DNA from 2 places in the Pantoea sp. SGAir0215 genome. Region 2 is predicted to be linked to the other one. Evidence: riboswitches for the same ligand, from Rfam matches in the RefSeq annotation. Region 2 holds a riboswitch; the other holds the start of a gene.
What was found. Region 2 has a riboswitch for fluoride ahead of crcB (fluoride efflux transporter CrcB). Riboswitches for the same ligand answer to the same signal wherever they lie in the genome.

Region 1 (14,960 bases), 580 kb from region 2:
AAACGTATCACCGTTCATCTGTCAGCCTGTCAGCCCACTGTGGGGCTCACGCCTGAGCGCGTGAGCTGGTTCTGGTCGGGGGTGTTTGAGTCAACTGAAGCCGCGTTAGCCGGGGGAAAAACCGTTGTGGTAGCTTCCCACCTTCTGACGCCTGCCCGTGCGGCCAGACTCAGGACATACCTGAAGGTGCGGGGCTGGTCTTACCGCAGCAGGCTCACCAGCGTCCCTTTCCGGGATTCAGCCCGCGCGCTGATGCAGCTGGAAATCCTCTTTCGGCAGTGGCACTGGCGCTGTCCGTCCAGGACCCGGTGGCCGGTGATGCTGCTGAAAAAAACTTCTGAACCGGAAAAATAATTTCGGGTGTTAAGTCATAAAGGCAATGTTCACACTGATTACACACATGTATTCGATCTGAACGATCGAAATATCGCGTTATACAAGGCACGGTTTTGCCAGGTACTGTATTCACAACGAATACAGAAAAGATTAACAAAATATTTTCTCATTCAGCCAACACCAGGGCCTTTATGAAACGCATGAACCTGACAGAAATTCTGTCCCGCGTCGCCTTAGAGCAGACCGATGAGCAGAGGCAACTGCTTGAGCAGTTTGCGGAAGGGAAGAAAACAGTAAGTCCGCCAGTAACCATTCGTTTCCGGCCGGCATCACGGGAATTTTTGAATCAGGTATCACACAAGCTCGGCATCTCCGTTTCAGAGCTGGTCAATGTGATTGTCGAAGGCGTCATGACAGAAACCACGGCGCCCCGCAAAGCCTCTGTAAACCGCGTTTATGAGCGCTTCTGGCACCTGATGGACCGTCACAGCCTTGATGTGGCGCAGGTGGCCACGTTGCTCTCTGAGCTGAACATCGGCATGAGTGTGCTTGAGAACCGGGAGCGCACGCTTGATCACATTACCCTGCCTGTGCTTGAACAGCTTGCGTCATGGTTCGGTGTCCAGTCCGGCTGGCTCGCCGGAGAAGACATCCTTCCGGTTAAGTCCGTGTTAATGCGTGACTTCTGGCAGGCAGCTGAATGCCTTCTGCCGTATAAAGATACAGTGATTAAGTCCTTACGTTTTTACAGACGTCAGCATAATGAAGGTGAGCCAGCGCTAAATATCAGCCACGAGATGGTAATCACAGCGACCCGGGATAAATATATAAATGGCGTGTCCTTTGAAAGTAATTATTTAACCGGCGTGGTCCCTCTTACGGTCAGCAATGAATCAGAAACAAATGCTTTTCTCTCTTTCTGTGAATTACTGCGGTTAAAAGGAAGGGTTGCTCAAATTTCTTTTCGAAAATTACCGGGCAGGTTATTTGACAGTCTGAGAGAGGGATCTGAGTTGCCGTTTTCGGTCTCATCCGTCGCTGATGAAATAATTATTAGTAAGTTCAGACCTGGACATAATTTCATGTGGAATGAGGAGGAACGGATACCTTTCCTAAACCCGGCGTTTCATATAACGCCTGAATGGGAAGACTATCTGAAAGAAGTCATGAGTTTCGGTTAACCGTATTTAAATAACAAAAAACCGGGCTGTTTATTTTATTGGTGCGTCAGCACCAGGGAAACCCCTTTGTCAAAAACAAGAAAAGGAAATAAATGATGAAAGCAAAACTGTTAACCCGCAGCATCATTCTGGCATTACTGGCTTCAACCGTGCCGTCAGTGAATGCTGCAACCACCTGGACCGAAGCGCGTAACGATGCCATGGGCGGAACCGGCGTGGCCTCTTCCGGTTATCTGGCCGCTGCGCTGGCCAACCCCGCGCTGATGACCCGCCACGATGCAGGTGATGACGTCGGGCTCATCCTGCCGGGCGTGGGGGCACAAATCAGCGATCCGGATAACCTGCGTGAAGGGCTGGACCGGGTAAAAAGCACCTTTGACGACTTCCGCGATTCAGCGGGCACCGGCAACAGTTCACGACAGGCGGCAGCGCTGAAACAGGCCTTGCAGGACGTTGACGGCGACAGCGGGCATGCCAGCGCAGGTCTTTCTGCGGTGATTGCCATTCCCAATGACACCCTCCCTTTCGCCTTTGTGGCCAAAGGCTGGGGACAGGCGAAGGTCCGCACCGATATCACACAGCGTGACCTGGCGTATCTCGATGCGGCACAGAGCGGCATTTTCTCTCCGACCCAGACGGACATTGACCAGATGACCTCACGGGCGCAGGGCGTCGCCGCGCTGGTCACGGAATACGGTATCGCCGCTGCGCATCAGTTTACCCGGGCGACACGCCGGTTTCTGTCGGCATCACGCCAAAGGTTCAGCGCGTGGATACCTGGAACTACAACGTTTCCGTCGGTAATTACAGCGCGTCAGATTTTCGCAGCGGTGACTGGAAGCGTTCCGAAAGCGGCGCAAACGTCGACGTCGGCTTTGCGGCTCAGTTGACGCCCGAGTGGACCGTCGGAATGACAGGACAGAACCTTGTGTCGCGTAACATCAGTACGCGTGAAATCAACGGCATCACGGACACGTTCCAGATCCGCCCGCAGGCGACTGCCGGCACGGCGTGGAGTAACGGTTTTGTCACGCTGGCCACAGACGTTGACCTGACACCGGCCAGCGGTTTTGCCTCGGATGAAAAAGCGCAGTATGCCGGCGTGGGTGCCGAGCTGAATGCCTGGAACTGGGCGCAACTGCGTGCCGGTTACCGCGCAGACATGCGCAACAGCGCTCGCAGCATGTTTACCGCCGGTGTGGGGATTTCACCCTTCAACGTTGTACATCTCGACCTGACCGGCATGGCCGGCACAGACCGCAGCTATGGCGCTGCAGCGCAGCTTTCTTTCACTTTCTGATTATGAATAACGCGGGCTGCCGGGTGCAGCCCGCCTGTAAACCGGAGAATCCCATGCTAAAAAAAGCACTAACTCTCTCTTCCATTGTGCTGGCGACCACGCTGACAGGTTGCAGCAGCTTCATGAGCGGTATCGGCCAGTCTGGCTGGCTAAATGACGGCAATCAAATGTCTTCAGATGTTAAAGACCAGACCACCCCGCAAAAACGCAATCAAGTCAGTGATGCCTACGGCCCCATTGCCATACCGGCCGATACCGTGGCGATGCGTCTGAAAGAAAAGTTTGGCTTCGTATCCGACGGGGATGTGGCTGCCGCACGCAACAGCGGCCAGGGGAATTCAGGCTGGTCAGCCTCATCCATTTCAGAGGGCACCAGCTGGTCGGCAGAGCCCGGCAGTTATTACCGCATGTCCAGGAACTGGGCCGGAAATGACAGGCTGACGATTGAAGTTAGCCGGACGTTCAAAGGCACGGGGGCCACCGGCAACAAAGCGGGGAGCTTTGTTGTATCAACGTATATCTCATCCGATCCGAAGCACGTTACTGACGCCTGGGTGAAACGTCTCTTCAGTCAGATTCACGTAGCAGCACGCGGTGAATAATAAAAGCGCTCAAAAACCGCTATATCAGTTTACATGACTAATTGGCAGGCATAACAAAGCCCGTCTAACCGGGCTAATTGATACGAAATTTTTATTGATATTTTTAATCTTCTAAATCGTAGTAGCCTTCCCACCAACTAGATGTATCTATATTGAATGCGCCTTCTTCACATCCTAAGTTATCAGGTTCGTATACGGTGCTTCTAACTTCACATGAAAAAGGGAAGGTTTTATTGCCAACCGCACCTATATCATTACGGACATCCGAATTAGAACCCCACTGTAGTCCAACGTACACAGTGCCTGTAGCTAAAAAAACTATTTCAATATCATTTATTTCAATTATTTTAATATCATCTATATATACTTCATCAATGGAGCTATGAGTCGATAATTCATCGATTGAAGACATACTGTCTGTAACTGAACTGTAAATTGCAGCATCACCCACTGCCTCTTCAAGCTTGGTAAGCACCTCCTTATGACACTCATCCAGCTTGTTGAATAAAGTGCTAATATGTTCTTCTACATCATTCACTATATCGATACCTTTATCAGCATGTATAGGGAATACTTTCTCACTTATGTGGGTGAGTTTATTTAGCGCATTGAATGCATCACGTAATCTCGGGAATATCCCTGAGACATCAACTTTTAATTCTTCTAAAACGTATTCATCGCTTAAGCCGCCTTGAATAATATATTTATAGGAATCTGTTCTTTTAATCTGTTTTTTTTCATTCAATCCTGAGAACCACTCGCAACTCATAACATTTTCCTCCGGAGCCATTCGTTTTATGATTAGTGAGAAAAGCTCTCTTAGCGCATATGCATAGTTACTGAACCTCAGCTGATTGTTCTCATCTGAAAGGTTGTACAAGGCAGCGTTAAGTAATTGATTCTCAAATTCACCTTTGAGATGTTTTTTAATTATAAAAAGATTTTCACTTGACCTCATTCGGCTTGACTCCTCATTCCGACCTAAAAACCTACTTAAAGCATTATGCAGTTTTTCAATGAATTAGTAACCTATTTATAATTTCAGAGGCATATTTTCTCTCAAGTTACTAAAAATGTCACATAAGATAGCAGCAAAATAATAGGACAGCTTGATAAGTTTAAAGTGGATCTGGACCGCACATTTCCAAGAATTCTTCACACAAAAATTTCAGCACTACAGAAACGTAGCCTTGATGTTTTAGCGAGATACTGTTCTTTTATATCAAAACTAGGGGCAAACTAAATAACAATCAGTAAAGCCTTTTTTCTATTACAATCTCCTCATAATTTATTCTGAGTTAAACGGTCCTGCGACAGGTTCGGACTCGAATGACTTACGCCTAGGACAAGTGAACATTTCCTTAGCTTGGTTTATTATTTACCTGCTGAAGCCAAATGCCCTGTCATGTACGTAGATAGAATTGATTTTGAGTCGGGGTGGATTACATCAACACCGCCTAACAGGCTGTTTTAATTGAATAAAATTGCATGCTTTAGTTTATTGAAGCACTCTAATTAGAACTAAATCTAAATGACTTACCCATCGCTGTTACTTTTTTCTAGCGGACTAAATCATAGATATCAATGATTTAGTGTCCATATCAAAAAATTAGCTTTTCTGGAATCAAAGATAAAATGTTTTTTTTGGAATCATGATATGAATCATTATCATCATTTAAAACAGTTGACATTGTAATGCATTTATTTATAGCATGCTTTGATTAAAAAGCTCTTTTTTAAATGAATAAAGGTCCTTGGTCTACCGGTTTTTATTTCTACCTATCTGGATATGGAGCCATAATGAAACTTGACAAAATCTCATTCGGTGAAAGAGTTGCCGAGCAAGAATCTGATAAGTTATCTAATTACTTTATAAAAACTCAGCAGTGGGAATCTCTTTATAACGGAGATATAGATATCATTTTCGGTGCAAAAGGTTCAGGAAAAAGTGCATTATATACATTATTACTTAAGCGCACCGATGATTTTAAGAGACGCAATACGATTCTTTTGTCTGCTGAGAAGCCCACAGGTCAAACTGTTTTCTCAGATGTGAGTGATGAACCCCCTACAGCAGAAAGAGAGTTTATTACCTTATGGAAAGTATATTTTTTACAGGTAACGTGCGACTGGCTTTTGAATAACGGCCATAATAAAGATGGCGCGAAATTAGTTATAGATAAGCTAATAACTTCAGGTTTAATTGAACAAAAAAATTCATTAAAAAACTTCGTAAATAGCGCTATGAGATTCGCAAAAAGGTTAGTCAATGTGGAATCCATCGAAGCCGGCGCAACCGCAGAGGGCGGCCTTACAGGAAAAATTACATTTAAAACTCCCACTGAATTACAGAGGAAGGAGGGTTATAAATCTGTAGACGAATTAATTGAGATATTAGACACCTACCTTGGTGAAAATAATATAATTTTTTGGATATTATGCGATCGTCTTGATGTAGCATTTGAGCAAAGTTTAGATTTAGAGAAAAATGCGTTACGTGCTTTATTCAAGGTTTATTTGGACTTAGAAGAATTTGAGAATATTTACCTAAAAATATTCCTGAGAAATGATATTTGGAATCGAATTACAAAAGAAGGCTTTAGAGAAGCCAGCCACATAACAAGAACGACACTTATTGAATGGTCAACTAACAACCTATTAAATCTTATCGTCGTAAGATCTCTGGAGAATCAGGAAATAATAGATTCTTTATCTATCGTGCCAGATGAAATAAAATCTGATTTTGATAAGCAAAAAGACTATTATTATACATTATTTCCAACTCAGGTTGATGTTGGTGAGAAGCAATCAGATACCTTTGACTGGATTATAAGTCGGGTTAGGGATGGATTGGGTTATGTCGCGCCCCGTGAATTAATCCATTTCTATAATCAAACGGTATTGGAAGAGCGGAGAGAACAAGATATCAGCAGCGATAAGGCTGAGCCGCCAAACATTGTCAGTCGACAATCCATCAAAAAATCTACACTGGAAATATCTAAAGTAAAATTAGAGCAAACTATATTTGCCGAGTATCCATATTTGAGGGAGCACATTATGGCTTTTGAAAACCAAAAAGCTGAACATTCTTTAGAAACAGCTGCTGAAGTATGGAAAGTAGACGTTGATGAAGCCAAAAAAATTGCAATTCAGCTCTCCGAAATTGGCTTTATAGATCAAAAAATATTTAAAAATGATTTACAGTTGAAGGTCCCTTTCCTGTATCGGCCACATTTAAATATTATTCAAGGAAAAGCTTTTTAAGTTCCCAAGTGATGCAGTTTTATCTGCATCACTTATTGTATACTTTATCTAGCTATTAGATTCTAGCTAAAGGTATATCACTCCAACGAGTGGTATAGGCTGGTGAAAGCATCTCGCGCTTCATTTGCCAGGCTGGTGCTATCCCTCGGCCGGCAAACCAGATATTCCCTAGGCCAGTCTGATTAATATGGTCAATCACCTGCATCAGAGACTTACTATTCGCTCTGGGTTGAACTTCGTCAAAGAGATTGAGCTGCGCAACACCTGAAGGAGTGAAATCGTTCAGCATAACGCCTGCTTTCGCATAGCGATGGCCACTCATCCACACCCGATCAAGTGCTCTCATCGCAGCTTCAATAATGTCTCTGGAATCCTGACTGGGCGACATCAGCGTCTCTGAAGCCACGTTACCGTAGTAAGTCTCCCCGGGCGAAAAAGGAGAGGTTTTTATGAATGCACAAACCTGTCTGCAGTATTGCTTTTCCCCTCTCAATTTAACGGCCGCCCGTTCGGCATGCTGACAGATTGCCTGCCTCATGTGTTCATACTCGGTGACCCTTTCGCCAAACGAACGGGAGCACACGATCTGCTGCTTCGCCGGCGGTGCCTCTTCCAGACTGATACAGCTCTCGCCGTTCAGCTCGCGCACCGTTCGCTCCAGTACCACGCTGAAGTGTTTACGGATCATTGCAGGATTGGCGCGGGAGAGCTCCAGTGCGGTTGTAATTCCCATAGTATTCAGTTTCTTGGCAATGCGTCTGCCGACTCCCCAGACCTCCTCAACGGGCTGGCGGGCCAGCATCTTCTCAGCCCGGACGTGCGACGTGATGGCCAGCACACCACCAAACTGGGGCCACTCCTTGCTGCTCCACTGGGCTGATTTTGCGAGCGTTTTGGTTTTACCTATGCCGACCCCGACCGTAAGGCCGGTATATTCACGCACACTGCGCCGGACTTCGCGGCCAAACGTCTCGAAGTCCGTGCAAAAATCGATTCCGCGTACGTCCAGAAACATCTCATCAATCGAATACTGTTCCACGCGAGGTGACAGAGCCTCTAAAACGCTCATTACCCTGTTCGACATCGAGGCGTTTATGTGGAATGCAATTTAAACAAAAAAAATCAGTTACCATTCCTCTGAAGTTTATTTTCTGAACAGGAATTATTCAGCCTTGAACTACCTCAGTATGCTTACTGACAGGGGGGAAGGTTGAGGGTGGTAAGACATAGTCGGAAAATCGATTTGCCCGCCAGGATTTAATCTGCCACGCTTACTCTGAAGCCCTCAATCGGGCAATGAGTCTTATCCCTTACCCACCCCAATGCAGGAAAAATGATGATAAAAAAATACAGGATCCCGGGACTGACCGCGGTGGCGTTTCTTCTTATCAGCACCCTCGCCGGTGCCGCAGAGGAACGCTGGACGTTTGACGGCGATATCCACAACAATTCCCTTGCTGTCAGTCCCGATGAGAAAACGGCGGTGGCGTCCTACAGTGAGCGCTCTGAGGTGGTGGTCTACGACCTGGCTGCCGGGAAAGTCAGAAAGGTGCTGAAGGGATACGTCACGCCCCGCAATGCGCTTTTCTCCCCCGACGGGAAGGCCGTATATCTTTCAGACAGCAGCCTCGGCGTGGTCAGAAAAATCAGCACCGGGACGCTTGATGTGGAGACCTCGCTGCCGCTGGGGCCCGGGGCATTCGGCACAGCTATCAGCCGTGACGGTCAGCGCCTGTATGTGAATAACGAGGCCGCCAGCACGCTCTCGGTGTATGACCTGACGCACAACCGGCCCGTTGCGGTCGTGACGGGTTTTGCCCAGCCCCGTCAGGGCATAAAAATCAGCCCGGACGGCAAAACCGTCTACGTCACTAACTTTAAGGGCGATAAAATTACCCTGGTTGACGCCGTAACGGGCGAGATTCGCGGCGAGATAACAGGCTTCAGCAAGCTGCGCGCCATTTCAGTCAGCGCCGACGGCCGCACACTGTACGCGGCTAACAGCGGCAGCAACACCATCGCCGTGGTTGACACGCAGAAGCTCGCCATTACGGCAACCATTCCCGTGGGGCAGGATCCTTACGGTGCCGCCCTGACGCCGGATAACCGCTATGTTTACAGCGGCAACCTGGGCGACAACAGCCTCTCCGTTATTGATACCGCCGCCGGTAAGGTGGTCTCCACCGTTACCGGACTGGATGCGCCCCGTCAGGCCATCGTTTTCAGCAAAGACGGTGCCCGCGCGTGGGTGCTGAATAAAGACCTCAGCATTGCGGTCGTTGACCTGAAACAGAACCGCGTCACGGCCACGATTAAAAGCCCGCCGCAGGCCTGATTCAGTCCTTCCCTCACTCCGGCGGTGTGACGGTCCTTCCCGGAGTGGGAGAGTCTAACCACTTTTACTGGTTTATTTTAACTGAATAACCTGTTTTAAAGATTTAACCCGACGTGCCTATACTCTTTCTGTCTACTCAGGAGATTACGGCATGAACGATAAAATATTTACCCTGCATAACGGAGCGCGCCCGCTGAGCGCGCTGAGCAGCCCGAAAGAGGCCATACGTCAGTTCACGCCTAACTGGTTCGCCGCGACCATGGGGACCGGTATCCTGTCTCTGTCTCTGGCGCAGTTCCCCTGGCCGGTTCCGGGATTACGCCTCGTCGCCGAGGGACTCTGGATGTTTAACATCTTCCTGTTCAGCGTCTTTGCCGTGATGTATCTGGCCCGCTGGGTGATGTACTTCGGTGAGGCAAAGCGCATCTTTGGCCATTCAACGGTGTCCATGTTCTTCGGCACCATCCCGATGGGCATGGCCACCATCATCAACGGGCTGCTGGCGTTTGGCCTCCCCCGGTGGGGGGCTGACGTCATTCCCGTAGCGCACGCCCTGTGGTGGCTGGACGTGGCGATGTCGCTGCTGTGTGGCGTGTGTATTCCCTACATGATGTTTACCCGGCAGCAGCACAGCATTGACCAGATGACCGCCGTCTGGTTACTGCCGGTCGTGGCCGCCGAGGTTGCGGCAGTCAGTGGCGGCCTGCTGGCACCGCACATTGCCGACCCCCACGCGCAGCTCGGCATCATTATTACCAGCTACGTGCTGTGGGCGTACTCGGTGCCGGTGGCGCTGAGCATCCTCGCCATCCTGCTGCTGCGTATGGCGCTGCACAAGCTACCACACGAAAGCATGGCGGCCTCAAGCTGGCTGGCACTGGGGCCGATTGGTACCGGCTCGCTGGGGATGCTGGTCATCGGCGGAGATGCGCCCGGGGTGTTTGCCGCGGCGGGCATGCCGGAAATCGGTCATATCGCGCAGGGCGTGGGGTTCGTTGCCGGCATTCTCTTCTGGGGCTGCGGCCTGTGGTGGATGCTGCTGGCCACGCTGATAACCGTGCGATACTTCCGTGAAGGCATTCCGTTCAATCTGGGATGGTGGGGCTTTACCTTCCCGCTGGGCGTGTACACGGTCGCCACGCTGAAGCTGTCCACCCTCGTTGACCTGGCGTTCTTTAAAGGCTTCGGTGCGCTTCTTGTCGTCATGCTGGCCGCCATGTGGCTGCTGGTCGCGGTGAAGACGGTGCGCGGGGCATGGAGCGGGAAACTGTTTGTTTCCCCCTGTCTGGCAGGCCTGGACCGGAAGCCGTGAGTGAAACCTGCACGTCGCTGCTGGACCCGTTTTTACGCGAGGAACGCCTCGCGGCAGTCACCGCGCCGCACGTGGCTGCGCTGAATCGCTGGGTCAGCGGGCTGCGTCAGCACGGCGTGGAGCTGCCGTGGTTTGATCCGGCCGACGGCGGGACCGGGGCCGGACTGCTCGTCCTGCTGCAGTCGCCGGCGCGCAGCAGCCCGTCACCCCGGTTTGTGTCGCGGGATAACCCGGGGCCGGCCCAGCAGAACCTGGGGCGGTTTCTGGCGGAAGCCGGTATTGCGCGCCGGGACAGCGTGCTGTGGAATACGGTGCCCTGGGTCAGCGACGGGCCGCAGAAACGGCCCTCAGCGGCGGACATCCGCAGCGGCTGCGCCTGGCTTGAGGACGTGCTGGCGTATCTGCCCGCGCTGCGCGTGGTGGTGCTGGCCGGTGCCGTAGCGGCTCAGGCCCGCGGGACGGTCAGTCATCAGTGCCCCGGCGTCACGGTGCTGAAGATGCCTCACCCCAGTCCGCTTTCACTTTGCACAAGCCCGGCGGTGCCGGAAAACATCCGCCGGGTGCTCCGCGAAGCACGCGCTGCGCTGGCGGGCTGAGGGTGCCAGCAGAATAATACTGACAGGCTTTCCGTCTGGCTCTATACTCAGAGTACAGGGTGATGGCGTTCCACCTTTCCCAACCGCTCCGTTCCGGAGCTGATGACGCCTGATGTGACTCTTGATTTTCAGGAGGTGCGTCAGGCCGTCCTTACTTTCCTCCCGGCCTGCGTACTTCCCTTTACGGGGAGAGACCCTTGATACACGTTTTTGGCCACATCAATCCTGACAGCGACGCCATCTGCACGGCGGTCGTCACCGCTCACTGGCTGACCGGGCGCGGCATGGACGCCCGCGCATGGCGTCTCGGCGAGGCTAACCGGGAAACCCGCTTTATCTTTGACACCGCCGGTCTTACGCTGCCGCCGCTGCTCGCTATTCCGCTGCAGGATGAACGGGTGTGGCTGGTCGATTTCACCGAGCCGGCGCAGGGGCCTGACGACCTGCTCCGGAGCAACGTCGTGGGCATCACTGACCACCACCGGCTGGGCGGGCTGATAACGCAACTGCCGCCGGAGGTGCATATCCGCCCGGTTGGCAGCAGCGCCACGCTGCTCTGGCTGCTGATGGACGCTGAAGCGCGCCGCACGCTGCCCCCGACGCTCGCCGTGCTTCTGCTGGGCGCACTCCTGAGTGACACCGTGAATCTTCGCTCGCCGACCACCACCGAAGACGATATCCGTTCGGCGACCGAACTGGGCGTGCTGTCCGGCGTAAACCGCAGAGCCTTCGCCCGTGACCTCCTCACCGCCAAAACGGACGTCAGCGGCCTCAGCGCCCAGCAGCTGCTGGGCAGGGACCTCAAGGCCTTCGTCATTGCCGGCACCGACGTGCGCATTGCCCAGATTGAGGTCAGCTCACCGACACAGGTTGCCCCCGTGATGGACGACCTGCTCGCTGCCCTGGCGTATCTGGCGGACCAGTCGGGTGCCGGGCTGACGGTGCTGATGTTGACCGACATTCGCGCCGGGTTTTCAACGCTTTACTTCGCCGGGCGGGAGAGCGTTAACGCGGCCTCCTGCTCCGTACCGGGCATGCTCAGCCGCAAAAAACAGCTTCTGCCGTGGCTTGAGTCCCGCCTTAACCAGAACGGGAGTTCATTATGACCTGCTACACCCACGCACTGATACTTGTGAACGACAAAGACGACGGCACCCTCCTGCTGAAACGGGCGGTCGCGCTGGCGCAGCCGCTCGGCATGAAAATCACCCTGGCCCACATCAGCGACGACTACCGGGAAATGAACTACGTGTCCGACAGCCTGATGGACGACGTCGTGTCGGAAGAGGTGCTGAAAGCCAAAGCGTTTATGAGCGAGCTGGCGGCCTCCGTGCCTGAGGCGGTAGACACGCGGGAGCTGGTGACCATGCGCCGCTTTGAGGACGTGGAGAAGTGCATCAATGAGCTGGGCGTGGACCTCGTGCTTGCCGGGCACCGCAACCGCTTTATGGGAATGCTGACGTCCCGCTCGGCGGAATACATCAACCACCTCACGGTGGATGTGCTTATTACTCACCTGAATGACTAAACCGGGAGAAACGCTATGCACTTTACACTGGATAACGTGACCGCCCGGGAAATTCTTGACTCTCGCGGCAACCCCACCGTTGAAGTTGAGGCCCGGACCCCGGACGGGATGATGGCACGCGCCTCGGTGCCTTCCGGGGCCAGCACCGGGTCGCGCGAGGCCGCAGAGCGCCGCGACGGTGACGCACAACGTTTTGGCGGCAAAGGCGTGCTGGATGCCGTCAGGGCGGTTAATACGGAAATCTGCGAAGCCGTGCGCGGCCTGGACGTGCGCGAGCAGCGGCAGCTGGACAACATCATGCTGATGCTGGACGGCACGGAGAACAAGAGTCGCCTGGGTGCCAATGCCATTCTGGGCGTATCGCTGGCGGTGGCCCGGCTGGCGGCACAGGCCTCGCACGAGCCGCTGTGGCGCTACCTGGGGGGCCTGCAGGCGAATCTGCTGCCCGTGCCGTGCATGAACATCATCAACGGCGGCGTGCACGCCCGCGGTCAGGGCGCGGACTTCCAGGAGTTCATGATAGCGCCACACGGGGCACCCACGCTGCGCGAGGCCGTGCGTCAGGGCAGCGAGGTCTACCAGGCGCTGCGCCAGATCCTGCTGGACAAAAAACTCTCAGCGGCAGTGGGCGACGAAGGCGGTTTTGCGCCCGCCGTGTCGTCGAACCGTGACCCGCTGGCGTTTATCGTACAGGCGATTGAGAAGGCGGGATACAGGCCCGGAGAGGACATCAGCATCTGCATGGACCCTGCCTCAAGTGAGTTTTTCGCTGACGGTCAGTATCATCTGCGCACCGAGGGCAGCGCGCTGAGCGCGGCGGAAATGACGGCATACTACGGCGAGCTGATGGACCAGTTTCCGGTCATCCTGCTGGAAGACGGCCTGGCCGAGGACGACTGGGCGGGCTGGAAGCATCTGCACCAGCAGCTTGCGGGCAGGGCCGAGCTGGTTGGTGACGACCTGTTTGTAACCAACGTGAAGTACATCCAGCGCGGCATTGACGAAAACCTCGCCAGCGCCGCGCTGATCAAGCTCAATCAGATAGGCTCGCTCAGCGAAACGCTGGACGCCGTGGCTCTCTGCCAGCGGCACGGCTGGGGTGCGTTCATGTCTCACCGCAGCGGGGAAACCACGGACACGTTCCTTGCCGATCTGACGGTGGCCCTGCGCGCGGGACACCTGAAAACCGGCGCGCCGTGCCGCGGCGAACGCGTGGAAAAGTACAACCAGCTGATGCGCATTGAGCAGGCGCTGGGTGAGGACGCGCACTACGCGGGGCTTCATGCGTTTGTGCGCCGCACGTAACACATCCGCCGGACGGTCCCCGTCCGGCAAAGAAGGAATGCCTGTGGCCCCTGCAACGCTGATCCTCCTGCGGCACGGCGAAAGCCAGTGGAACCGGGAAAACCGTTTTACCGGCTGGACGGACGTGCCGCTGACGGTCAGGGGGCGGCAGGAGGCCGACCGGGCCGGTGACGCGCTGCGGGCAGCGGGCCTTATGCCCGACCGTGTCTTCACCTCGGTGATGACACGCTGCGTTCACACGGTCTGGCGGGTGCTGGACCGTCTTGACCGAAGCTGGACGCCCGTGGAAAAGAGCTGGCGACTGAACGAGCGCCACTACGGTGCGCTGCAGGGGCTGAACAAGGACGACGCTGCCCGGATGATGGGGGAAGAGACCGTCCGGCTATGGCGCAAAAGCTTCAGCGGCATTCCGCCCGCAGACGCGGAGGCTCCGGCGCAGCTGCGTCGGGATCTGCGCTACCGCCGCGTTGCGCTGGCCGACCTGCCTGCAACGGAAAGCCTGGAAATGACGCTGCGTCGCGTCATGCCATACTGGCACCACGTTGTGGTGCCACAGCTGCGCTGCGGAAGTACCGTTCTGATTGTGGCGCACGGCAACACGCTGCGCGCCCTGACCGCCTTTCTGAACGGCATGCCCCACGACAGCGTGGCACAGCTGCACATCCCGACCGGCGTGCCGGTTGTATATGAAATGGATACGGCCGCACAGGTCGTGTGCCGTTATGTTCTGAATATTAAAAAAAAGGAGTGAACGTGAATCAGCTTTTTGCCGTCATCACCGGCGGTGCTTTAGGGTGTGTTATCCGCTGGCAGCTGGGCGCGCGCCTGAACGCGCTTTTTCCGGACCTGCCGCCGGGGACGCTGCTGGTCAACCTGCTGGGTGGATTTATCATCGGGGCGGCGCTGGCGTATTTTCTGCGCCATCCCGGCCTCGATCCGGCCTGGCGGCTGCTCATTACCACCGGGCTGTGTGGCGGAATGACGACCTTCTCCACATTCTCAGCTGAGGTTTTTGCCCTGCTGCAGTCAGGCAGCTATGCCTGGGCAGCCGCCTCGGTGCTGATACACGTGCTGGGTTCGCTGGCCATGACGGCGGCCGGATTTTATATCATGACGCTGTGTGGTTAACCCGGACCGTACGGCCTCTATCCAGGGGAGACCTCAGTGCAGTGACCGCTGCACTGAGGTCAGACAGTTCAGT
Region 2 (16,652 bases):
CCATCTGGCTGAAATAGCTCAGGGTGCTTTCGCCTGAATAAGCTTGCCAGTTGGTGTTAGTGACGAAGCTAATCGCGGTGTTAAGCGCCAGATCCCAGCTCAAGGCCGGAAAGTGTTGTGGATTGAGCGGGAGCTTGTCCTGAAGCAGCAGTATAGCCATCAGGAGGATCAGGCCGAACAGGTTGAACAGCACAATGGCCAGCAGGTATTGCGGCCAGCGCATATCGCCTTGCTGTACCCCGGCGACGCGCCAAAACAGCGCTTCGGCACGGGTAAAAAGGGGTTTGTCCGCCACCAGCGCTGCCAGACCACGTCCCAGCGGCTGTGCCAACACCATCAGCACCAGCAGATACACCGCGATCAGTAAAAATGCATTGGCCGCCATCAGAAGGCCTCCGCATTCAACAGGGCATACACTAAATAGCCCAGCAACAACACGACCAGCACAATGCCGGTTATCACGCCTGCACTCACAGCAACCTCCAGAGGTTTGGATTTGCTGAATAGCTTGCGCTGAGTCACATAAAGAAAGGGTTAAAAAGCACTGGCACGCTGTAAAAAAGGTATAAAAATGGCGACGTTGGCTCAGGCAACGTCCAGCAACCAGACCCGGTTGAGGTCGATCGTTGGCCAGGCCGCGAGACTCTCCGAGCAGACAATGCTGTCCGTGCAAAAACTGTCCCCCAGATCGACCACTTCTGGTCTGACGGGGCGCTTAGCGTGCAACGACCAGAAAACATGTACGCGCGGCTTCTGAAGCGATTGTTCGCCCGCCTTGACCACCAGTGCAATACGTCCCGATGCCAGCCGCACCAGCGACCCCACCGGATACAGACCGATTGTCGTAACGAACGCATGCAGCAGCGTTGTGTCAAAATGCCCGCGCCAGGCCAGCATCGACTGTAAAGCTTGTGCGGGTGTCCAGCCCTCGCGGTAAGGACGCGTTGAGGTCAGGGCATCGTACACATCACAAATGGTGGCCATACGGGAATAGACGCTAATCTCATGGCCTTTATGGCGGTAGGGATAACCGCTGCCGTCATATTTTTCATGATGATGCAGGGCAATATCGACCAGGTCATCCCCTGCGTTCGCTTCCATCAGCATTTGTGCACCCGCTATCGGATGCTCGCACATGATGGCAAACTCGTCGTCGCTCAGCTTATCCGGTTTATTCAGGATACTGAGCGGTACGGCCGCTTTGCCAATGTCATGTAACAACCCTCCCATGCCAACGCGCTGAAGTTGATGCGCATCCAGGCCGAGCTTTTTACCCAGAGCGATCATCAAGCCACAGACCGCCATGGAGTGCAGGTAGGTGTAATTATCGTGATCTTTCAGTTGTGCCACGCGCAGAAGTGCGCTGGGCTCGCGCTCAATCGAACCGGCTATTTTATCCACAATATCAATCATACTGCTCAGATCGAGGCCGCAACCCATTCGCGCTTCGTTAAACAGCGCCAGGACCTTGATTTTGCCTTGTTCAAACAGCTGCTGTGCCTGTTCACGTTCCTGCGTAAAGGGAGCCTGCTGGCAGGGTGCGGTATGGACTGGCTCAGGAGGTGGTGATGAAATCGATTTCTCTTCATCAATCCATAACCGCTGAATACCTTCACGACGGAACATCGCAACCTGCTGCGGATCGGTGATCAGCATCTGATTACGAATACGTTTGTCTTTAAACCACCAGACCTCAAGTTTGTGGACGAACATGCCCGTTTTCAGTTCGTCGATCGTTATTAGTTTTATCACAATCGCCCTCCAGAGCATCAGTGGGTGATACCGTCATATCGGCAGGCGATGGGTTTTATGCAGGGCATTTTGTGCGAACTGTGGCACAGAACAACGTTTAAACATGTTGCGCGACTTTTGACCTTAACGCCGCGCGCAAAAACGGGCAATGCGCGGTCGTTACGCCACGTTGAGCAGTTTGGCCATCATCACCACATCATGAAGTTTACCTTCACGTAAGGATGCCTGACGACGCACCCCTTCGCGCTCAAAACCCAGCCTTTCATACAGCGCCAGCGCCCGATGATTGTCATGAAACACCTCAAGCTCCATGCGGGTGATGCCCAGCCAGTTACGTGCATAATCCATTGCCGTGCGGATCAACAGCTCGCCAATGCCGCGCCCTGAGAACGCCGGATTGACACCGATGCCGAAGCTGATGCAGTGACGCGTACGCGGATTATGATTTGTAAACAAGGTCAGCTCACCAACCATTTCGCCGTCTACTTCGGCAACAAAATTGATGAAGCCCTCGGCATCCATTTTTGCGAATTTCTTTTCCCAGGTGGCGACGCTGGGAAACGGCAATTGCAGCGTCCAGGGGAAAACCGCCGGATGGCCGTAAAGACGTTGGTAAGCCGCTGCATCATGTGGTTCACGGCCGCGCAGAGTGATATCCATAGAGAATCCTTTTTTTTAATCGGGCGTACACATGCACTAAGCTGTAATTCTTATCGAACGGAAAGAGTAACTGTATGTTGTATCGTCGTTTCGAACGTTTTATCAATATTTTTCAGGATGCCCCCACCGATATGCCGCCCTCACGGGTCTGGCCTTTTTATTTTTACTACCTGCGCCAGGTGTGGCCAAGCTTCGCCGCACTGCTGGTGGTGGGGCTGGTGGGCGCGCTCATTGAGGTGGCGCTGTTCAGTTATCTGAGCCGCATCATTGATCTGGTTAACCATTCCACCCCGGCTACGCTGTTTCACGATAACTGGCCAACCTTACTCTGGATGGGCTGCGTCGCCCTGATACTGCGGCCGGTGTTTATTGCGCTGCACGATATGCTGGTTCACCAGAGCATTAATCCCGGCATGACCAGCATGATTCGCTGGCAGCACCACAACTACGTTCTGCGTCAGAGCATGAATTTTTTCCAGAACGATTTTGCGGGCCGGATTGCGCAGCGCATTTTGCAAACCGGCAACTCGCTCCGCGATTCTGCGGTGCAGTTGGTCGATGCCATCTGGCATGTGCTGATCTACGCCGCGACGGCGCTGGTGCTGTTCGCCGAAGCGGACTGGCGTTTGATGATTCCGCTCATTATCTGGATTGTGCTTTACAGCGCGGCGCTGCGCTATTTTGTGCCGCGCGTAAAGGCCCGTTCCGTGGTGTCCTCAGAAGCGCGCTCGAAACTCATGGGCACGATTGTGGATGGTTACACCAATATCGCTACCATCAAGCTGTTCGCCCATAGCGACCTGGAGCGGCAGTACGCACGTGAGGCGATTCAGGAGCAGACAGACAAAACGCAGCAGGCTAACCGCATGGTAACCAGCATGGATTTGACGCTGTCGACGCTCAACGGCGTTCTGATTGTCGCCACGTCCGGCCTGGCGCTGTGGCTGTGGAGCGCATCGCTGATTAGCGTCGGTGCCATTGCCCTGGCGACCGGCCTGGTTATCCGTCTGGTTAATATGTCCGGTTGGGTGATGTGGGTGGTGAACGGCATTTTTGAAAATATCGGCATGGTGCAGGACGGACTGAACACCATTTCCCAACCGCTTAGCGTGCAGGATGCGCCCCAGGCGAAACAGCTCAGAGTGACGCAGGGGGAGATTCGCTTCGACAACATCCGTTTTAACTATGGTGGCGAGCGGCAGGTGATTAATGGCCTGAACCTGACCATTAAACCGGGGGAAAAGATTGGCCTGATTGGACCTTCCGGTGCCGGAAAATCAACGCTGGTCAATCTGCTGTTGCGTCTTTACGACCTGAACGGCGGGCGCATCCTGATTGACGGTCAGTGTATTGCCGACGTGACGCAGGAAAGCCTGCGCAGCCAGATTGGCATGATCACCCAGGATACCTCGCTGCTGCACCGCTCTATCCGCGAAAATCTGCTCTATGGCCGGCCCCATGCCAGCGAGGAAGAACTGCAACTGGCTATCCGTCGCGCCCGCGCCGACGAATTTATCCCGCTGCTGTCGGATTCCCAGGGCCGGACAGGGCTGGATGCGCATGTCGGTGAGCGCGGCGTAAAACTGTCTGGCGGGCAGCGTCAGCGTATAGCCATTGCGCGCGTGTTGCTGAAAGACGCGCCGGTTCTGATCATGGATGAAGCCACTTCCGCCCTTGATTCAGAGGTGGAAGCGGCGATTCAGGAAAGCCTGGAGTCGTTGATGCAGGGTAAAACGGTGATTGCCATCGCTCACCGTCTGTCCACCATTGCAAAAATGGACCGGCTGGTGGTGCTGGAACACGGCCAGATTGTCGAAATCGGTAGCCACCAGGAACTGCTGGCACAAAATGGCCTGTATGCCCGGCTCTGGCAACACCAGACCGGCGGGTTTGTCGGGGCGGACTAGTCGCCGCGTCGGTAGGGCAAGGCGTCCCTGGCTTCTTCGGCCCACAGGTGAACGCCCTGCCGCTCCTGCTGCAAAAAATCGTCAACGGCGGCGCGCAGGCCGGGATGACACAGGTAGTGCCAGGAGTGGGTAATCTGCGGTTCAAAACCACGCACCAGCTTGTGTTCGCCCTGCGCGCCCGCATCGAAGCGTTGCAGGCCTTCGGCGATGGCGAAATCCATCCCCTGATAAAAACAGGTTTCGAAGTGAAGCTGGTTAAATTCCGCCAGGCAGCCCCAGTAGCGGCCATACAGGCTTTCCCCGTCTTTAAGGTAAAAAGCCATCGCTGCGGGCTGCTGCTGCAAACGGGCAATGACGACGCGAATGTTTTCCGGCAGACGCGCGGCCAGTAAGCTAAAAAAGGCACGCGTCAGATAAGGACGCTGACCACGCACCGCGTACGTGTTGGCATAGCAGGTGTACACAAAATCCCATTGATCTTCACGCAGTTGATCGCCGCGATACCAGTCAAATTCAAAGCCGTTCAGGGCGACCTGCTCCCGTTCCTTGCGCAGCTGTTTGCGCTTGCGTGACATCAACGTATCCAGAAAGTCCTGGAAGTCGCGATAGCCGCGATTGTGCCAGTGATACTGGCAGCCCAGCCGCGCCAGCCAGTCGGGTTGTTCCGCCAGCAGCGCGTTAGCGTGAGAGTCGGTGAAATTGATATGCGCGCCACTCAACGCCTGGCGCTCCAGCCAGTCTGGCAGCCTCGACAGCAGTCGGATAGCGGCATCGGATTTGCCCAGCACGCGCGCGCCCGTTACCGGGCTGAAGGGAATGGCACCGAGCCATTTCGGATAGTAAGCGATACCGGCTCGCTGACAGGCATCGGCCCAGGCGTGATCGAACACGTATTCACCCTGTGAATGGCTTTTTTGGTAGCCGGGTAGCGCGGCGCAGAGTTCACCCTGCTCACGCCAGACCAGATGGGCTGGCTGCCAGCCCCTTTCCGGCCTGACGCTGCCGCTGTCTTCAAGGCTCAGCAAAAAGGCATGGCGTAAAAAAGGCTGATCATCAGGCAGCAGCGCATCCCATTCAGCGGCGGGAATGTCGGATAACGTGCTCAGGGTAAACAACGACATGCATAACTCCAGACGGCAAGCGGTGACGTTTCAGTCAAGCAGGTTTTACGTTACAGGGAAAGGGAGACGGCACGTAATGTTTGCCCTCCCCCGTACGACAGGCGGCCTTCCCGGCGGTCAGTTTGATTTTGACGTTAACCGGTGTAACTGTTCAAATACCTGTCAGACAACACAACTTTTACAGGAACCGGCATGGCAAAAGCACTGGTGATTTTTCTGCACGGCGTAGGCAGTAACGGCGACGATCTGGCACCTGTCGGCGATTATTGGGCAACCTTGTTACCCGATGTGGTCTTTGCCTCACCGGATGCGCCTTATGCTTTTGAACAGGGCATGGGCTATCAGTGGTTCAGTCTGGCGGGCATTACGTCGGAAAACCGTCCAGGGCGGGTTCGCGAAGCTCGTGAGGCGTTTGACCGCGTTCTGCGTGACCTGATGGCGCAGCATGATATGGCAGAATGCTGGGAGAAGGTCATCCTGGTGGGCTTTTCTCAGGGCTCGATCATGGCGCTAGATCTACTGGCCTCTGGCCGTTATCCCCTGGCGGGCGTGGTGGCATTTTCCGGCCGACTGGCCTTTGACGGCCCACTGACACCACTCGCGCATACGCCAGCCCTGCTGATCCATGGCCGGGCTGATGCGGTGATCCCCGTCAGCGAAAGTGAGTCAGCCGCGGCCCGCCTGAAAGCCGCGGCGGTTCCGGTCGAGGCATTGATTGAGCCACAGACTGGCCACACGATTTCAGCCGAGGGCGCCCTGCACGCCGCCAGCTTCATCGCTCAGTGTCTGCAGGACTAATGGCATCCGGTTTCGCGGCGGCGTTAACCCAACAGGTTAATCAGCGCAAAACCGGCAAAACTCATCAGCAACGAGCCAATGACATGCACCAGCGCGCTGCTCATGGCCCAGAGATATTTTCCGGACTGCAACAGGGTCATTAATTCTGCGGTAAACGTGGAAAACGTGGTGAGACCGCCACATAAGCCTGTAATGATCAGTAACCGCCAGGCGGGATCGAGCTGGGGATTTTTAATAAACCAGGCCATGGCCCCCCCGATCACAAAGCCGCCAATCAGATTCACCAGCAACGTACCCGGTGGAAGATTGGGGAAAAACGCATTGAAACGCATACCGAACCACCAACGCAGTACACAACCTACGCTGCCGCCCACGATCACAGCGAATAGCGGTTTTAACATCTTATACTCCCGTTAACAGGCATTGTGCAGAAGACGGTGGAGGGTCAGCAAATACCGGCACCTGACGCTCCCGCTCCCACGAAAGGATAAAGGATAGTGTCAGGCGTCATCAGCCGCAGGGGAAACCTGCTGGCGGTTGGGGAAGGTGGAACGCCATCACCTTGCGCAGGCAATCATACGATGCCTTTTTCTGACTGGCAACTCAGACCATGTGAACGCGCGCCCGTGATGTGCGGCTGACATGCAGTGTTAAAAACCCGACGCGGGTAGCCTTAAAAGGGGGGAGAATTCAGGTTTCCCCTTTTTCCGTTTTCCGCTTAAATAAATGACGGCTTTTACGCTTGCCGCGCCCACACAACGATTGTCGCCCCGGGTGAGGCGCTCACGCTTTCTGGAGAATCCTGTGCGCACTGTCATTTTTGATACTGATATCGGCGTGGATGATGCCTTTGCGCTGGCCTATGCCGCGCGGACGCAACATCTGCTGGGCATTACCACGGTATTCGGCAACGTTGCCGTGGGCCAGGCGGTGAAAAATGCGCGGCTCTTTTGCCAGAAAATGGCGATTGACGTGCCGGTGTACCGCGGCTGCGCCCGTCCGCTGGCACGGGAACCGAGCGCACCTGCCAGGCTGCATGGTGAAGACGGTTTAGGGGATGCGTTTGATAATCCGTTTAGCGACGACGCGCCCGGTGCCGTGCAGTTTATTATCGACAGCGTTCGTGCTAATCCCGGCGTCATTACGCTGGTGGCAATCGGCCCCCTTACCAATATCGCCAGCGCCATCAACCAGGCACCGGATATTATCCCGCTGGTCAAAGAACTGGTCATCATGGGCGGCGCCTTTGGTACCGATGGCCACAGCGGGAATGTGACACCGTTCAGTGAATTTAATATCTGGAAGGATCCTCATGCTGCGGATCAGGTCCTGTCCTCGGCCTTGCCGGTTATTCTGATCCCGCTGGATGTTACCCATAAAGTGTTGATCAATAGCGATGAGGTGGATCAACTACAACAGCCGATCCTGCGGGCGATCTGCCGCCCTTATCTGGCGTACAGTCTTGAGAAGGAAGGATTTGCGGGAATGGCGTTGCATGACACGCTGACGATATCCTGGCTGTGTTTGCCCGAGGCATTTACGCTGGTGGAAAGCCCACTGCGAGTGATTACCGAAGGCATCGCCTGTGGTCAGACGGTGCGCCAGATCAGCACGCTGGCTTCCCGTCACAACCCTTTTCGCGATTTGCCCCGACAACGCATCGCATTGGGCGTGGATGCCGACGCCGTGCGTCGCCACTTTTTCCAGTCGCTCTCCGGAACGGCGTAGCGCGTGCGGAGACAGCGCACACCGTTGTCTCCGGCTTCAGCGATCAAAATCGATAACGCCCTTAATTAACGCTCGATTGTTGATGACCTGCGCCTCAAAGTGTTCTGCCAGCGTCGAAAACGCGAAACGCCGGTTGAGCATCATATCGGCACGTAACGTCCCGGCCGCCATGAGTTCACGCACCCGATCAAAATCCTCACGGGTGGCGTTACGGCTACCCATGATCGTGCTCTCCTTCTTGTGAAACTCACTGTCAGGAATCACCAAATCCCCTTTATGCAGACCGACATACACGACTGTTCCGCCATGGCGAATCAGGCTTACGGCCGCGTTCATCGCCGCAGGATTGCCTGTGGCATCAAGCACCTTCAACGGCAGCCTGCCATCAAATTCGTTTCGCAGTGAGGTTATAAACGCCGCATCAGCCGGATTGAGTGCACAGAGGCCCAACTGCTGACTGACGTGCTGACGGCGGTAATCACTGGTATCCGCGACCACCACCTGCGCGCCGTTAGCAGCGGCAATGGCGGCAGCCCCCAGGCCGATCGGCCCCGCCCCCACGACCAGCACCTGCTCGCCCTGCGCCACCGCCGCTCGCCGCACCGCGTGGGCGCTGATGGCAAAAGGCTCAATGAGCGCTGCGGCTTCTGGCGCAAGATCGTCCACCACCAGCAGGTTAGCTGCCGGTACGCAAAGATAGTCGCTAAAGCCGCCATCCTGATGGACACCCATCACCGAAATGTTTTCGCAGCAGTTGGTTTTACCGCTGCGGCAGGCATCGCATTCAAAACAGGAGAGATAGGGAATCAGTGCCACCCGCTGTCCTGCGGCTAAATCGTGAACGGCAGCGCCTGTCTCCACCACCTCCGCACAGAGTTCATGGCCGAGGACACGCGGATAGCTAAAAAAGGGTTGGTTTCCTGCCCAGGCGTGAATGTCGGTGCCGCAAATGCCTGCGCTGACGATTTTAAGCAGCGCTTCAGTCGCGGCAGGCCGGGGTTGAGCGCGTGTAGCCCAGACCAGCGAACGCGGTTCTGCGATGACTAAGGCTTTCATAGTGGTCATGGCTACTCTCCGGTTATCAAAAGCGCAGTTATGGCGAATCTGGCTGCGGCACCGTATTCCCCTCTTCTCACTTTGTGAACCAGAACGGCTTTTTTGGGCCTTCAATGGTTTTTAATGCATAAAAAACCGGAGCCCCCGCATGAGCCGCAGCCAAAATTTACGCCATAACGTCATCAACCATATGCTGGAAAGCATCGCCCAGGGCCACGTTCAGTCGCCGCTGCCACCGCAGGCCGCCCTGGCCGAAATGTTCACAGTCAGCCGCACGACCGTGCGTCATGTGCTGAGTTATCTGCATGAGCGGGGCGTGCTGGAAAAAGTCAAAGACAGCTGGGTTATTGTGCGCGCGCCGGAGGCGCAGGACAGCCTGAACGCGGTGATGCCGCCGATTGATCAACAGGCCAGTCTGGTTGAAAAGCGTTTTTTCGATCTGATCAATCAGCGACAGTTGCAGCCCGGCGATACCTTCAGCGAGCTGCAACTGGCAAAGCAGGCCAATGTCAGCCCGGTGGCCGTGCGCGAATTCTTACTGCATTTTATGCGCTACAACCTGCTGGAACCGGTCAAACGCGGCCACTGGCAGATGAAAAAGTTTTCGCAGACGTATGCGGAAAAGCTGTTTGAGCTACGTGAAATGCTGGAAACCCATGCCCTGACGCGTTTTTTAAACTTGCCCATGGACGATGAACGCTGGATTCAGGCGCGCGATCTACTGGATCGGCACCGATCGATGCGTGAGACCATTGCCAGCAACTATCGCCATTTTGCGGCGCTGGATAAGCAACTGCACTCGCTGATTCTGTCTGCCGCCAATAACCCGTTCTTTAATCAGTCGCTGGAGATTATTTCCGTTATTTTCCATTCGCACTATCAGTGGGATGAAAGCGATCTGAAGCAGCGCAACATCGTTGCCCTGGAGGAGCATATGGCGATTTTGTCTGCGTTAATCGGTCGCCGGGATGTGGATGCGCTTTGCGCCCTGCACAGTCATCTGGCCACAGCCAAGCGATCCATGATCCGCAGCATTAATCAGTACAATTAAAAACCGATTAAAAACCGATTAAAAACCGCAAAGCATTAGCTCTCGCACGATTTTGAAACAACTTTACAACATCTCTGCTTTATCGCCCTTACTCTTCATCGCAACGCGTCGGCGGCCCTGTGCCGTCGGGCATCCTTAATGCTCACAATAATGATAAATCGCCTGCTCAGGGAGATTGCCATGGAAAACAGATCGGTTATTGATCGTTCAACCTCGCCCGCCGCCGCTGCACCTGATGAGGCGTTTGTGCCGTTGCGCAGTGATATCGTGCGCTCGCCGCGCATCCGTAAAGTCCAGATTACCGCCATGCTGTTGCTGCTGCTTGCCGCCATCATTAACTACCTTGATCGCAGCTCGCTGTCGGTGGCCAATATGACGATTCGTGAGGAGATGGGGCTGAGCGCGACGGAAATTGGCGTGCTGCTCTCGGCATTTTCGCTGGCTTACGGGCTGGCACAACTGCCCGCTGGCGCCCTGCTGGACCGCAAAGGCCCACGTATTATGCTGGGCGTGGGCATGTTCATATGGTCACTTTTCCAGGCCGCGTCCGGACTGGTGCATAACTTTACGCAGTTCGTGTTGGTGCGCATTGGCCTCGGGATGGGTGAAGCGCCCATGAATCCATGCGGCGTAAAGGTCATCAATGACTGGTTCAATATTAAAGATCGCGGGATGCCGATGGGGATGTTTAACGCCGCCTCGATGATCGGATTATCGGTGGCGCCGCCGATCCTGGCGGCCATGATGCTGCTGCTGGGCTGGCGCGGCATGTTTGTGACTATCGGTATTTTAGGGGTTTTCCTCGCGATCGGCTGGTACATGACTTATCGCGACCGTGATAACAACACCTTAAGTGCGGAAGAGATCCATTATCTGCAGGCGGGCAGCGTGGCATCGCGTAAAGCGCCGATCAGCTTTCGTGAATGGCGCGGCCTGTTTAAGCAGCGCACCATGTGGGGCATGATGATTGGCTTTAGCGGCATTAACTACACCGCCTGGCTGTATATTGCCTGGCTGCCGGGTTATCTGCAGTCGACCTATCACCTTGATCTTAAGAGCACAGGCTTACTGGCGGCGATTCCTTTCCTGTTTGGCGCAGCCGGCATGTTGCTCAACGGCTATGTGGTGGATGCGTTAGTGAAACGCGGCTGGGATGCGGTTAAAACCCGTAAGGTGTGCATTGTCAGCGGCATGGTTCTGTCTGCGGGTTTTACCGCCTTCGTCACGCGCGCCACTGAGACCACCAGCGCCGTCACCCTGATTGGCATGGCCCTGTTTTGTATTCACTTTGCGGGGACCTCATGCTGGGGCCTGATCCACGCTAACGTGACCGCGCGCATGACGGCCTCCGTAGGCAGCATTCAAAACTTCGCCAGCTTTATCTTCGCGTCCTTTGCTCCGGTGATTACCGGCTGGATACTGGACACCACGAAGTCCTTCAGCCTGGCGCTGATGATTTGTGCCTGCGTAACCCTGATGGGCGCACTGGCCTATCTGGTGCTGGTTCGCAAGCCCATCACCGACGGAGCCTGACTCAGGTCAGCGCCCTGATGCTCACGCCATGACGGGCGCCGTAACGCTGAATACCAGCGATCGCTGTCCCGACAGTGAGCGGCGGCGGCGCAGGCAGCAGCGGTGCCCGCTCACGGAGCGCCGCGTCAAACTGCGAAACACTGGTGACATCATGAGGAAAACGCGTTTCATCCACACCGACCAGCGCGCCTTCGTCTTTGGCGAAGGTAAGCAACTGCTGCCAGCGGGCGATGTCGGCCAGCCCGATGCTGTCGGCCCCTTGTGAGTACAACAGCATATCGATGTAGCGGAACGGCGGCTGTTTTTCCAGAAAACGCTGCAGCGCATCTGCCGAGGCGGCAGAGGGGAACATCAGCCAGAAGGGAATCGCCTGTTGCTGCATACTGCACCAGGGATCCAGCAATATAAAGCTGTCTACCGTAAGCCGGGTGGGCAGCACGCCTGCCGCCAGATACCAGTCACGGTAGATTTCCGCCACCACAAAACTCAGCGCCTCCGGTTGCTCATAACGAATTTCCATCAGCGTCCAGCGTTGAGCTTCTGCCAGTTTTTTCAGAGGAGAGATCAGGTAACCATCCAGCCCCCATTCGGCTTCAGGGACATGATCGGTGATGGCAGGCGGCGTCCAGCGCGCCCGATCAACCCCTGCCCGCGCCAGATATTCCGCAACGCGGGGGCCGCCCTGCAAATACTCGCTTTCCGTTGCCCCACCGGGTGCGCCAAACTGGAAAAACGAACGGTCGCTGGTGCGGGTGACCGGCCACTGGCGCGTGCAGTGATTGATAAACAGGGTCGCGCCTGCGGGCAATCCTCCCAGCAGAAATTCATTAAAGGCGAGTGGCATATCGCGTAATTTAAGCCGGAAAGCCTGCATATTTTCGAGCAGCAGCCGGTCCTGACTCGGATCCTGCCTGTGATGGACCGCCAGCCTTGGCCAGGTGGCCAGCAGCGCCGCGGCCACCGCTTTGCCTTGCTCAAAGCCGGCCTGGGCATCGTCCGGATCGCTGGGTTCCACGCGCACCGGGCACAGAAACGTTTGCGGTAGCCAGGGCGTTCCCATCGCCGCCGCCAGATGGACCAGCGCACCGTTCGATGCGCCGATAAATGCCGCCGGATACTCGCGCTGCGGGTAGGCACTCACCATCCATTCGGCGATGCCTTCCACATCCAGCTCACCCGCCTGTTTCGGGCTGATTCCGTCCGCCTGGCCACTTATCGCATGGCCCCATTCACGTAACCGGCTCGGTAGTCGATCCAGTGAAGGCAGTAACCGGTCCAGCATCGATGACGAACGGGTAAGGGGCTCATCGCGTAGTGCACTTGCCAGAGCCAACAGCATGGTTGCTGCGGAATCAAAGCGGGCGATGCCCTTCGGCGGTTTACTCATCGGCGTTCTCCTGCTGAATACGGGCCAAAAAGGGTCGGATCGCATGGCAGAAGCTCCATGGATAGACATAGTGCAGCCGGTGGGTACCGCCGCGCAGGGTGATTTTTTCACACTGAGGTAACAGCCCCGCCAGCTCATCCAGCCAGCGCGCCGGACAAACCGGGTCCCGCGAACCCCGGAGCAACAATGTGGGGGCCGTCAGATACGTCAGATGATATTCAATCGGATCGTTAAGCATGGCGCGCAGCGTGCCAAATACACGGGGGAGACCGGCTTTCGCCCAGTCGATGCGGGCCAGCGAGTCAGGTGAACGGTGGGCTTCCAGTCGGCTGTTGCGCCAGCCGCGCCAGAGCTGGCGCAACAGGCTTCGCGCATGGCGATCGGCTGTGGGGCCCTGTAGCACCAGTCCGGCCACGGCGTCCGGGTGTTTATCCGCCAGCGCCGCCAGCACCTGACAGCCAAAGGCGCTGCCGACCCAGATTGCCCGCCGGAAACCATTATGCTGGAGCCACTGCCACAGGATATCGGCCAGTTCACTGACGGAAAGCACCGGTGCCGATGCGGGCAACGCGCTACCGCCAAAGCCTGGCAGGTCGGGGACCAGCACGTGATAGTCCCGACCCAGCGCGAGGGCCAGCGCCTCCATCGAACGGCCTGACATCGCCAGACCGTGAAGCAGGACGACAGGTAAACCATGAGGTGCGTCGGGCGTCACGCGGGTGAACATGCGCCAGTCACCGATCTGTTGATAGTAACCCGCCAGTCCCGCATGGTGACTACGCGGTGAAACAGGCGGCGTTTGTTTCATTTGCTGCCAGCGCTTCGCGCCCCACAGCACTGCGCCTATACCTAAACCAACCCCTGCGGCCACGGCTATGCCCTGTCGCCTTTTACACCGGATGGTACGCCTCATCAGCTGCTCCTGTTCCTGGGTACTTATTGAGTGTAGGACGGGATCGGCAGAGAGGCAGTGAATACGCTGCGTCAGGCGACAGGGTTACGCAGGCAACCGATTTTTTCTATCTCGACTTCCACCACGTCGCCACGGAACATGAACAGGGGCGGCGTCCGTTTTTTCCCTACGCCGCCGGGGGAGCCGGTGATAATGACATCGCCGGGTGATAGCGGACTGAAGGCAGAGATATATTCGATAATGCTGGCGACCGGATGCACCATGCTGGCGGTGGTATCGTTTTGCACTTCACGACCGTTCAGTCGGGTTTTAATCGATAACTGTTGGGGATCAGGAATCTCGTCCGCAGTCGTCATCCAGGGGCCAAATCCTCCGGTCTGCGGCCAGTTTTTCCCGGCGGTAAACCAGGTAAACTGCATGTCGCGCACGGTGGCATCCATAAAGCAGCTGTAACCCGCAATGACGTCCAGCGCGTCGGCGGCCTTAACCCGATGCGCCGGTTTACCAATAATCACCGCCAGCTCACCCTCGTAATCGAATTCCTGGGTAGTCAGCGGTTTTTGCAGCGGTTGCTCATGGCCGGTCAGTGAATCAGCAAAACGGATAAATAAGGTTGGCGCGTCCAGCGTTGCGGCAAACTCCTGGCGTTTATCTGCGTAGTTCATTCCTACGCAGAAAATTTTTCCAGGCTGCTCAATAACGGGAAGAAACTGCACGGCGGAAAACGCGTGATCGACGGGCATGTTCTGAAAGGCGGCAAGATCGGCCAGAGAAGAACGTGTCAAAAAGGTTTTTAAATCCGGGCAGGCTTTGCCCAGGCGCATCCCGACATCGATCACGCCCTGTTCCCGTACGATACCCACGCTTTTTTTCCCCTGAGCGGGAAGATAAAAACTGCATAACTGCATTGCTGCCTCTTTTATTATGTCGGGCGATCCACCCGTGTTGAGAATAAATCGGCGCGCAGAGTAGCAAAAAACATGACGGAAATCGTACTGCGATTGGCACAGTGGATGTCCAGTTGTATCACAGTATGTCAGGCGGAATGCAAGGCCAGTGCGGGCTGAACAGAGAGGCGGAGACAGGCGAGAAGAACGGCAAAATGAGGTGATAATCACCGGTCATTCCCTGACCGCGACTATCGAGGGTAAAACGTGGCGCTTAGTTCAGCGCACCGGGTGGTACGTGTTTAAAGGTTTCCACATACGCGTGAAACACGTACTTAAAAAAACGTTTCATACAGCATCCAGTTAAAAATTTGTTGAATAACTACAGGAAAAGTATAGCTCCTGCTGTTTTAATCAGCAATAAATTTTGAACCAGATCACAAAATACGATTTTGCGGGCGTTACTGAAACAGCCCGAGATGCTCGGTGAGGATGGTGGAGCCGATGGCGATGAGGACCAGTCCGCCCAGCACTTCGGCCCATTTACCTAAAACAGGCCCAATGAAGCGGCCGACCAGCACGCCAGTGGTAGCCATAACGGTAGTGGCGGCACCGATTGTCAGAGCCGTGGTGACGATATTAACCTGAAGGAAGGCCAGCCCCACGCCAACCGCCAGCGCATCCAGGCTGGTGGCAACGGCGGTCGCCGCCAGGACCATAAAACCATGGCTTTGCGGCGCTTCGCACGGTTCAGACGCCGTTTTACGGAAGCCTTCCATCATCATTCGGGCACCCAGGAAAGCCAGCAGGAAAAAGGCTATCCAGTGATCCCACGCGGCAACATACTGGCTGGCAGCAAGACCCAATGCCCAGCCAATCAGCGGCGTCAGGGCTTCGATACAACCGAAAATCAGACCGGTGCGCACGGCTTCTTTCAGGCCCGGGCGATGCAAGGTCGCACCCTTGCCCAGCGCAGCAGCAAATGCGTCCATCGACATTCCAAAAGCAAGAATCAGGGTGGCGATAAAGGTCATGATTTGTTCACTTGGGATGAAAAGCCAGCATTTCGTGCTGAATTCATCACACATATGGCTCGGTTATTAAAAAGTGCGCGCAGTCTATCACGCAATAATCGTTATAAAAAGACAATAAAATCAGGGATTTAAGTATAGCAAAGGCTATAACTCATAACAATCGCTATGAATGTCTCTAAGTTAATGTCATTTAAGCCTTTTCTTTGCAATGCACAGCGTGACTTCCTGCCCTGAACAGTCCGTCATTGAACCTTCTCGCGGAATGCCGGAAAATGGCGGGCTGGTAAATACGGAATTTTTGTCCATGACTAACCCCTTCGAATCCCTGATCATTCCCGGCGGCATTTTACTGTTGGGCTTTCTCTCTGCCCTTCTGCTTCCCGCTCCCGCGTTTAGCCTGGCCGTCGCGCAGCACCTGCAACAGATGTTCCATCTGCAGGACCTTAATCAGCTTTATACCGTGGTCTTTTGCCTGTGGTTTTTACTTCTGGGCGCGCTGGAGTTTTTTGTTATTCGCTTTATCTGGCGCCGCTGGTTTCGGGCGTAATCACGCCGTCAGGGCGACATCTGCCTGCTGCCCCTCTTTTTTTAAAAGACTGAATTACTGAGAGGCTGGCGGTGGTGAACCTTTGATCATGCAAAGCGTCAGCGATGCGGCGCGCTTCCTTGCCGTCGGTCAGTCACCTGGCTGGCTCTGAGGTCACAAAAATGTAACATTTTTTTTACAAGATAGCCTTCGCCGCCTTATCGATTAAAAATTCAACGCAAAGAATAAATTTCAATAATCCCTTTTTTTCATTATGTTAGATTATTCCTTTCGCTAAG

Region 1: another riboswitch for fluoride. It lies ahead of C1N64_RS20215 (DHHA2 domain-containing protein); the one in region 2 lies ahead of crcB (fluoride efflux transporter CrcB).

What each region holds. Positions count from the first base shown of each region.
Region 1 is NZ_CP028031.1:4,318,788-4,333,747, reverse strand. It holds gene C1N64_RS20265 (pili assembly chaperone) at 1-354, shown strand, start outside; gene C1N64_RS20260 (conjugal transfer protein TraE) at 528-1,517, shown strand; partial or broken gene C1N64_RS20255 (conjugal transfer protein TraF) at 1,613-2,817, shown strand; gene C1N64_RS20250 (hypothetical protein) at 2,871-3,419, shown strand; gene C1N64_RS20245 (pPIWI-associating nuclease domain-containing protein) at 3,523-4,377, opposite strand; gene C1N64_RS20240 (P-loop ATPase, Sll1717 family) at 5,220-6,683, shown strand; partial or broken gene umuC (translesion error-prone DNA polymerase V subunit UmuC) at 6,739-7,791, opposite strand; gene C1N64_RS20230 (YncE family protein) at 8,020-9,018, shown strand; gene C1N64_RS20225 (TDT family transporter) at 9,170-10,330, shown strand; gene C1N64_RS20220 (uracil-DNA glycosylase family protein) at 10,327-10,926, shown strand; fluoride riboswitch at 10,976-11,045, shown strand; gene C1N64_RS20215 (DHHA2 domain-containing protein) at 11,124-12,032, shown strand; gene C1N64_RS20210 (universal stress protein) at 12,029-12,454, shown strand; gene eno (phosphopyruvate hydratase) at 12,470-13,759, shown strand; gene C1N64_RS20200 (2,3-bisphosphoglycerate-dependent phosphoglycerate mutase) at 13,803-14,510, shown strand; gene crcB (fluoride efflux transporter CrcB) at 14,513-14,887, shown strand.
Region 2 is NZ_CP028031.1:412,422-429,073, forward strand. It holds gene kdpA (potassium-transporting ATPase subunit KdpA) at 1-385, opposite strand, end outside; gene kdpF (K(+)-transporting ATPase subunit F) at 385-474, opposite strand; gene C1N64_RS02085 (HD-GYP domain-containing protein) at 586-1,752, opposite strand; gene C1N64_RS02090 (GNAT family N-acetyltransferase) at 1,912-2,412, opposite strand; gene C1N64_RS02095 (ABC transporter ATP-binding protein) at 2,487-4,319, shown strand; gene C1N64_RS02100 (GNAT family N-acetyltransferase) at 4,316-5,440, opposite strand; gene C1N64_RS02105 (alpha/beta hydrolase) at 5,633-6,238, shown strand; gene crcB (fluoride efflux transporter CrcB) at 6,262-6,639, opposite strand; fluoride riboswitch at 6,733-6,809, opposite strand; gene C1N64_RS02115 (nucleoside hydrolase) at 7,043-7,966, shown strand; gene C1N64_RS02120 (zinc-binding alcohol dehydrogenase family protein) at 8,003-9,031, opposite strand; gene C1N64_RS02125 (GntR family transcriptional regulator) at 9,171-10,073, shown strand; gene C1N64_RS02130 (MFS transporter) at 10,254-11,606, shown strand; gene C1N64_RS02135 (hypothetical protein) at 11,608-12,993, opposite strand; gene C1N64_RS02140 (alpha/beta fold hydrolase) at 12,986-13,906, opposite strand; gene C1N64_RS02145 (fumarylacetoacetate hydrolase family protein) at 13,978-14,814, opposite strand; gene azuC (stress response protein AzuC) at 15,068-15,145, opposite strand; gene mntP (manganese efflux pump MntP) at 15,255-15,827, opposite strand; gene C1N64_RS02160 (DUF1158 domain-containing protein) at 16,132-16,374, shown strand.